2 regions of the Peribacillus sp. FSL P2-0133 genome follow, and region 2 is predicted to be linked to the other one. Evidence: predicted binding sites of a transcription regulator. Region 2 holds the regulator's gene; the other holds the start of a gene.
The links. Region 2 encodes NrdR, which represses ribonucleotide reductase genes. Its sites were predicted from a motif close to AACACNATATATNGTGTT; they were not measured.
Positions count from the first base shown of each region.

Region 1: MKY17_RS18615 (vitamin B12-dependent ribonucleotide reductase) is a predicted target of NrdR. The motif match lies at 2,014-2,031, and genes of this name have one in related genera.

Region 1 covers NZ_CP150254.1:3,880,528-3,884,962, reverse strand. Annotated here, with positions in the region: gene gcvPB (aminomethyl-transferring glycine dehydrogenase subunit GcvPB) at 1-204, shown strand, start outside; gene MKY17_RS18625 (rhodanese-like domain-containing protein) at 366-749, opposite strand; gene MKY17_RS18620 (biotin/lipoate A/B protein ligase family protein) at 952-1,788, shown strand; gene MKY17_RS18615 (vitamin B12-dependent ribonucleotide reductase) at 2,182-4,435, shown strand, end outside.
Region 2 covers NZ_CP150254.1:4,233,020-4,237,454, forward strand. Annotated here, with positions in the region: gene dnaI (primosomal protein DnaI) at 1-806, opposite strand, end outside; gene MKY17_RS20365 (DnaD domain protein) at 793-2,205, opposite strand; gene nrdR (transcriptional regulator NrdR) at 2,270-2,731, opposite strand; gene speD (adenosylmethionine decarboxylase) at 3,000-3,380, opposite strand; partial or broken gene MKY17_RS20380 (IS5/IS1182 family transposase) at 3,965-4,197, shown strand; gene MKY17_RS20385 (glyceraldehyde-3-phosphate dehydrogenase) at 4,351-4,435, opposite strand, start outside.

The DNA.
Region 1 (4,435 bases), 350 kb from region 2:
AACGTGGAAGAAGGAATGATGATAGAACCGACTGAAACCGAGTCAAAAGAAACGCTGGATGCGTTCATCGATGCGATGATCCAGATTGCCAAGGAAGCGGAAGAAACCCCGGAAATCGTTCAGGAAGCTCCGCATACAACCGTTATAAAGCGGCTTGATGAAACTCTTGCTGCAAGAAAACCTGTTCTGCGTTATCAAGCATAGACTGATAGCTTACACGAAAAAAATCCCTGCCTGCCGGCGGGGATTTTTCATGTTTATGTAAGAATTCATTAAAGTTCAACAGTTAACTTTCATTTTCCTAGAGCCCGCATGATGCACAAGAATGCTTTTTAATTTAAAAGAGCCCATGCGGTGATGGGGTCTTATTTCTTTGCTTTGATTTTCCCGGTCCACATCTTGAAACCGCCCTTTAGGTGAAAAAGTTCCCTGTAGCCCTTTTTGTATAGCATGGCTGCAGCTCTTCCGCTGATGATTTCGCTTTGAGCATACAAATATACAGGCTTGTCCGGTCTAATTTCGACCAAGCGGGTTTTCATTTGAGTCATAGGGATGTTTCTTGCGCCTAAGATATGACCATTATCGAAATCATTCGGTTCCCGCACATCGATTAGCTGCACTTTTCTGTAGTTAGCGATAAATTCGTCCTGTGTTAATGTTTTAACGATTTTACGCTGGCGGTACCAATTAAAAAGTGAATACGCAATAACCACTCCCAAGATGATGAGCAGTGTATATAATATTTCCAAACATAAAAACTCCCTTCTACCTTAACGAATACAGACAATCTTTATTATATAATTGCTTTACCCAATAATCAAAAAGAATTTTCATCAAATTCTTCATCGACTTGATAGCACTTTCTTTTTTAGAGTGTTAAAGTCTGTTAAACTACTACATGTGAGTTTTTGTGGGGGAATGAAAAACAGTCTATTGAAACGAGGGGTAAGGATGACTAAAGAAAAATGGGGTTTTATAGATTCGGGGTATTGTTCACCGGCTTTTAATATGGCGTTGGACGAAGCACTGTTAAACTGGCAAAGCAAAGCTGAAATTCCGCCAATTATACGCTTTTACGGCTGGGATCCAGCGACATTGTCGATTGGTTATTTTCAAAAGGCTGAAGCGGAAATTGATTTGGAAGAGGTCAAAAGGCAGGGCCTTGGTTTTGTTCGCAGGCCGACAGGAGGACGAGCGGTACTGCACGAGCATGAATTGACTTATAGCGTAATCGTTCCAGAATCCTATCCGGGAATGCCAACTACCGTTACTGAAGCATATCGTGTCATTTCTGAAGGAATATTAATGGGGTTCAGGAATCTGGGATTGGATGCTTATTTTGCCGTGCCTAGAACCGATCAGGAAAAAGCGGCTTTAAAAACGCCCAGGTCTTCCGTCTGCTTTGATGCTCCAAGCTGGTATGAACTGGTCGTCGAGGGCAGGAAGGTCGCTGGCAGCGCTCAAACCAGGCAAAAAGGCGTCATCCTTCAGCACGGTTCCATTTTGCTTGAACTTGATGATGATAAGCTCTTTAGCGTATTTAAATTCTCAAATGACAGGGTTAAAGAGAGAATGCAAAAAAATTTAAAAAATAAAGCTGTGGCCATAAATGACATTGCCGGAAGAAAGATTACCATACCTGAAGCGAAAGAAGCTTTTGAAAAAGGTTTTGCGGAAGGACTTTCGATCGAGTTAGAGCCATACGTCCTAACTGAAAAGCAATTGCTGGAAGTGAAGGCCATTGCAGAAAGCAAATATGAAAGCGATGAATGGAATTTCATGAGATAGACGAAGTGGGATAATTAGAGTGATTAAATAAAAAAGTTTTTTCAGATTTTTTTGACCAAATAAGCTATCCCTTGCAGGGATAAGCCCTAAAAGGGATGGGGGAAAAAGCAAGGTCCAAATTAATTGAAATCTGATGAAAAATTATTGTAAATCGACATTTTCCTCCCTTTTACTAACTATATTAATTGATTTATCGTTTGACAAAATTAAAAGTTATTCAAAACAAACACAATATATAGTAGTTGAAATATTTAATACGACACTATATGTTGATTTTTGAGTTTCGCTATGATAAATTTAGGGTACTTGTTAAGCGAAACGGACATGTAAGGCTACATAAGGATTTTTGCGGCAGCAAGAACGGATCTTGAAACATATAAAGGAGAGGGAATTATGTCGGTTGTAATAAAAGAAGCTTTAAAGGTTGATCTAGAAAGGTTGAATAAGGATATTTCTTTATTTCCCCAGGTTCACCCTGTAACTGCTGATATGAAAATGGCGCATAAGGGAGTGTCCCGTCTAGTCATGCTTGACCGCTATTCTTTTAAGGATACTGAAAAAATCACACTCTCGGCAGGCGATTTCGTCGTGTTGACGATTAAGGAAGATCCGAAATTCCCGGCAAGGGGTCTCGGTTACATCGTTGAAATTGATTGGGAAACCAAAAAAGCCAAGGTATTGGTGGATGAAGAATTCCGTGGCGTATTGGATAATCCGGAAGAAGTGGAGACGGGAATTGTAAACCGTCCGTTGGATATAATTGAAAAGCCGCTTGAAATATACTATGAACAAATTGCGAAACGTAATGCAACGGGCTTGGCATCAGTGGAAACCACGGAAGAAAAAAGAACGGAATGGTTCAATAAATTCTATGAAGAATTAAAGAACCTTAATTTTGTCCCGGCAGGACGAGTATTGTACGGTGCAGGTTCCAATACGGACGTTACTTATTTCAACTGCTATGTAATGCCATTCGTCCCGGATTCACGTGAAGGGATATCAGAACATAGGAAACAAGTGATGGAAATCATGAGCCGCGGCGGCGGAGTGGGTACGAACGGATCGACACTGCGTCCAAGAAACACTCTGGCAAAAGGGGTGAATGGAAAATCCTCGGGTTCAGTTTCATGGCTTGACGATATTGCGAAACTGACGCATCTTGTTGAACAGGGCGGTAGCAGACGCGGCGCGCAAATGATCATGCTTGCTGATTGGCATCCTGATATTGCGGAGTTCATCATTTCCAAAATGCAAAATCCAAGGATTCTGCGTTACCTAGTGGAAAACACTAAAGATGAAGCCATCAAGAAATATGCGACTGATAAATTGAAATTCACGCCGCACACGGAACAGGAAACGGCTATGTATCAAGGGATCATCAATTATAAGGAGATTCCTGGCCAAGGTGGATTTAGCGAGAAAATCATTAGGGATGCAGAAGAAAAGATCCGTACAGGTGGAACGTATAGTGTCCATAATTCGGATTTTCTGACTGGAGCCAATATCTCTATTTGCCTGACTAAGGAATTTATGGAAGCAGCGGAACAAGATGCGGAATACGAATTGCGTTTTCCTGATGTAGAGAGCTATAATGCCGAGGAAATGGCCATTTACAATGAAGAATGGCATAATGTCGGTGATGTTCGTGAATGGGAGAAAATGGGTCACAAAGTCCGTGTTTACCGTAAAATCCGAGCTAAAGAGCTTTGGAACTTAATAAACATTTGTGCCACATATTCTGCTGAACCAGGTATTTTCTTTATCGATAATGCTAATGAAATGACGAATGCCAAAGCATACGGTCAGCAGGTCGTAGCCACGAACCCTTGTGGCGAACAGCCATTGGCCCCATATTCGGTTTGTAACCTTGCGGCAGTCAATCTGGCTGAAATGGCTGATAAAGATAGCAAAACGGTCAATTTCGAGAAGCTTAAGCAAACCGTCGAAGTCGGTGTGCGTATGCAGGACAATGTCATTGACGCAACTCCTTATTTCTTGGATGAAAACAAAAAACAGGCACTGGGTGAGCGACGGGTTGGACTTGGTGTAATGGGTCTGCATGACCTGTTGATCTACTGTGAAACGGAATATGGCTCTGAAGAAGGAAATATCCTGGTTGACAAGGTGTTTGAAACGATTGCGACTACAGCTTACAGGGCTTCCGTGGAACTCGCAAAAGAAAAAGGCAGTTTCCCGTTCCTGATTGGGGCAACGGACAAAGAAACCAATGAGCTTAGAACACGTTTCACACAAACCGGATTTATGGAAAAAATGCCGGAAGATATCAGGGAAAGTGTTGCTGCACATGGCATCCGTAACTCTCATTTATTGACAGTGGCTCCTACAGGAAGTACAGGAACGATGGTTGGGGTATCAACAGGTCTTGAACCATATTTCTCCTTTACGTATTTCCGCAGCGGCCGTCTGGGTAAATTCATTGAAGTGAAGGCTGACATTGTACAGGAATACTTGGACCGTCATCCAGAAGCCGATTCAGAAGAGCTTCCAAAATGGTTCATTTCCGCTATGGAATTAGCTCCAGAAGCACATGCTGATGTTCAATGCATCATTCAGCGCTGGATTGACAGCTCGATCAGTAAGACAGTCAACGCTCCAAAAGGATATACTGTCGAACAAGTTGAAAAAG
Region 2 (4,435 bases):
AGGTCAAAATTCGAAGTGAAAAACGTCGGCAGGTTTTCCAGCATCCTAAATTGCAAAATCGGACCAAAAACCTCATCGCGTCCCCAGCTCGTCATGGACTCCGCTCCAATATCATCCAGCATGAGGACAGGCGCCGTTTTCACCATCTCAATTTTTTCATTGACCGTATTATCACCTATCGACCCCTTAAGTTCCCGCAAGTAGTCAGGGACATAGACAATAAGGGAGGAAATTTGCCTTTCTGCAAGTTCATTGGCAATCGCACCTAATAAGTACGTTTTCCCAACACCGAATTTCCCATATATATATAAGCCTTTTTGCATTTTACCTGGCTCATATTCCATAATGAACGACATCGCCTTACTTAAAACACCCAAGCGTTTGTTTTCATTATCCGTTTGAGTAAAGTCCTCAATGGTCGCCCTTAAAATATCCTTCGGTACATACAGGCTGCGGATCAATTTTTCCCGTTTCCGCTTTTCATCCTCTGCCAATTTCCGCGGGCAGATTTCATAATTCAGGTTCAGGGCCTTCCCTTGAACCACCAATTTGGGATAATACCCTTGCATCATATTGATGCAGCCATTCAAGCTTGGACATTTATCACATTTATTGCTTTGTGAAGTGAACTCATAAAGCTTCCCCAAGTTTTTATCAATCATTTCCTTCGTGACCGTCGAACTGTTGGCATTCAAAAATAACCGCACTTGTTCGTCTTCAAAAATCTCCTGTTTCAGCTTTTCATAACGCTGTTGAAATTGGTTTGTATTGGCCAATTTATTAAGGGATCTATTAATCTTTTCCATCGTTCATTTCACCTCCTGCTTTCCACTGCTTCCATTTCTCCTGTAGCTCGCGTTTCTGGGCATTCAATTCAGGCTGATCTGCATTCTGCTCCAGCTGTGCTTCTTCTTTTTTCTCAAGCCACTCCGGAACCACTTCTTCCCGTATCGCCTTTTTCCGGCTACCCTTCGCAGCATTCCTGCTTCCTTGAGCCCAGTCCTGATATTTCCTATGTTCATTTTTAGCTAGTTCCATCGCCTCGACGACCGTAGAGACCTTCAGCCGTGCCCAATGGCCTGCCAGCTTTTCCACATAGCCCTTCGTGAACTTCATATCCGTTTTGAGCATGACGTATTCAATCAAGACATTGACGACACCCGGATTCAGCTTTTGATTGATCATCACGCCCTCAACCACTTTTAAATCACCGCTTGATGGCTCTGCACCGCCAGACAATTGCATCAGTCGCTCCCTTGGGGAAATCGTCTCCAAATGACGGATTAACTCTTGTTCCTGTGTTTTCGGTTCTTCTTTTTGTGTCCGTTCACGAATCGGCTGCACCCGATTGACTAGGGAAGGCATATCTGCCTGCCGTTCGATCTGGTACCAGTCCCTTGCCGCCTTTCTGAGCACTTCCTCATCGATCTCATCATCCAATGAAACGGCATCCATTACTAGTTTTTGCATTTCCAGCGGATCAATGCCATATAAAAAAGCAAGTTTGGCAATCGTACTTTTTATTTTCGGAGTAAAGGCCTTTTTCGGTACGATTGAGGATTTCATCCCGGCAAATAAAAGGTCAAAATCAAATAAGTCATCAAATCCCGATGGCTCGACGCCCTCCGTCCGATCGATGAATTGCTGTTCAGGCATCGGTTTCCATTCGTTCTTCGCTTCATCCGTTACATATAAAGAGTCCAAATGATCTGATGAGAATACTTCCGCAAAAGATTTAGTCACACCTTCATATTGATCGGTTAAGATATGATCATCACAAAAGAATCTTTTTAACCGGTTGAATTGCGCTTTGCCGATTTTTTTGTACAAGTAAATATTCAGCATTCCATCCGTGAAAAACTGCTGCGGGGAAAGCGGCGGGTTTAACTCATAGATGAATTCCTTCGTTTCATTTTTCGATTTCTTATATACATTCAACAGACCAATTCCTTCAAGTAAAAGGCGTGCTTCGTAAATATCACCTAACTTAAGGCCGATGGTATTCATTAATTGATAATGTGAGGAGGATTCCGACCATAGCCTGTTTTCCTCCAGCTCACTCCATAACGTCATATATAGGCTAATGCAGATAGGTCCAATAAGAGGTTGATATAGTCGGGTAAGTATTTTCCGATCATAATCATGAAGCAGCCCCGCAGATGAGACCAAATATGAATCCGCTGGGAGCAATTCTTGCCAATGCATTGACATCTCCATTCAAACCTTTCAAAAGATGTAGTGAAAAAAGAGCCAAAGTGAATCTTCAGCTCTACTTTCTTTCCTTATTTATTAAATCTTTCAATTCATCGATAAAGACATTGATATCTTTAAATTGCCGATAGACGGATGCGAACCTTACATAGGCAACCTCATCGACTTCCGCCAGCTTGTCCATTACCATTTCGCCGACATTGTCGCTTTTCACTTCCGATATGCCCTGGTTGCGCAGTTCTTTTTCTACATAACTGGTAATTTGCTCTAGTTCCTTCAAGGGAACCGGGCGTTTTTCGCAAGCCCTGATTAAGCCACGCAGGATTTTATCACGACTGAACTCTTCCCGTGTCCCGCCCTTTTTCACTACAATAAGCGGTGTTTCCTCCACCTTTTCAAATGTCGTGAATCGAAAACCACATGCCTCACATTCACGGCGTCGTCGAATCGATTTACTTTCATCGACTGGCCTGGAATCGAGCACTCTTGTTCCGTTATATTGACATGATGGGCATTTCATCATTATCAGCTCCGTATTTTATGTAGGACTCCCCTATCTAAATGTTCCCCAAGGATTTACTTCTCTATCTTAATCTTATATTAAAAGGAACGGCCAGTACAAGTAAAAAGTGTAACTTCCAGCAGCAGGCACATTCGTTCTGCCCTTGGAGCACCTTTATCAAGGTCTTTGTGCTACAAGGCAATCCTTAGCTATAAAGTGAGCAGGCTGCCGATTCATTGCATTAAAAAAGAGATGCACCCATGGCATCTCTGTGTATACGTGTTTTTTATAGGGCACTTATATTAGCTTTTTTCATTTGTACAGGACCTAATCCACGTGGTAATTCTATGTTTTCACGTGTTTGCGCATTCAAAGCTTCTGCAATATAATCTGCCGCAATATTCGGATCCAAGTTACCGCATGTATAGACATCGATGCTCGCATAGCCGTGTTCTGGAAAACTGTGAATCGTTAAGTGTGATTCAGAAATGATGACAACCCCGCTGACTCCTTGTGGAGCAAATTTGTGAAAGGCAACTTCCCGTACCTCTGCACCTGATTTCAAAGCAGCATCAACAAAAATCTTTTCAATTAAATCGATATTGTTCAGTTTTTCAAAGTCACAACCCCAAAGTTCAGAAATGACATGTCTACCCATTGTTTCCATAGTGTAAGCTGTTTCCATATTAAGCTTCCCCCTTACCATGATTTAAAAATAAGTTCTGATAACTACCACGGGGGAAAGTTAGTCCAAAGAGGTCCTAACCCTTTAAGTAGCCATCATGCAAACCGCTTTTGAAGAAGTTCACGATTCATAGTATATATGGTTTGAATTTTTTTTGCAACTCCAAATTGAAATTTTGGAAAGATAAACTTTATATGTAATAGGGATATAGCGAAGGTTCCAATGTGGGGGGAATTCTGTTTTCCGGGTTTATTCAGCGCCTTAAAGCAGCCAGGAATTGATGGATCACTGCATTAAAAATAGCCCGCTAAAAAATTTTAGCAGGCTCAGACTGTTGACAAACCCGATAATAATTGAGTTTGTCTACTGTTTTTTAGGTTTTTTATATTTGTCCGTTGATTGGAACGTAGGGCACTCGCTTTCCGCGGGCGTTCCGGGAGCCTCCTCGGCGCCATGGCGCCTTTGGGGTCTCCCTTGGACGCGCTTTTCCCGCAGGAGCCTCGTACCTTCCGTTCCAATCAACTTTGTTTTAACAGTAAGATAGAACACCTTTTACCTACAGTCTATTTAAGGAAGAAACCAAGGAGATTAAGGACAGTTCAACTGATACTGAGAGTAGCTACTATTTGAAGGATGAACGAACAAAACAAGTTTGCCTATTCGTTTCATGCGGCATCAAACCGCAATGGATTTATGTTGGGGACGACCCGGAAATACGCATGATATTCATATCTTAGAGCCTCTGGTTAAACAAGTGATTGAGAAAGTTGGAAAACCAAGAGCAGTTGCCGCAGATGCAAAAGAAAAGCATGGTATGCGTTGGGTCAACATTCTCTATAACTGCTTCAAATCCAATAAAAATCAAAAAGGTTTCGGAATGTGACCATTTTGAAACCCTTTTGACTACAAACTGAGCCCGCTAAAAAATTTTAGCAGGCTCGATTTTATTTCATTATTTTACTGATAGTTCGACTTCGGAAGTTTTTTTCAACTCGGATCCCACCAATTTCACAAGATCCACTACCCGGTTGGAGTAA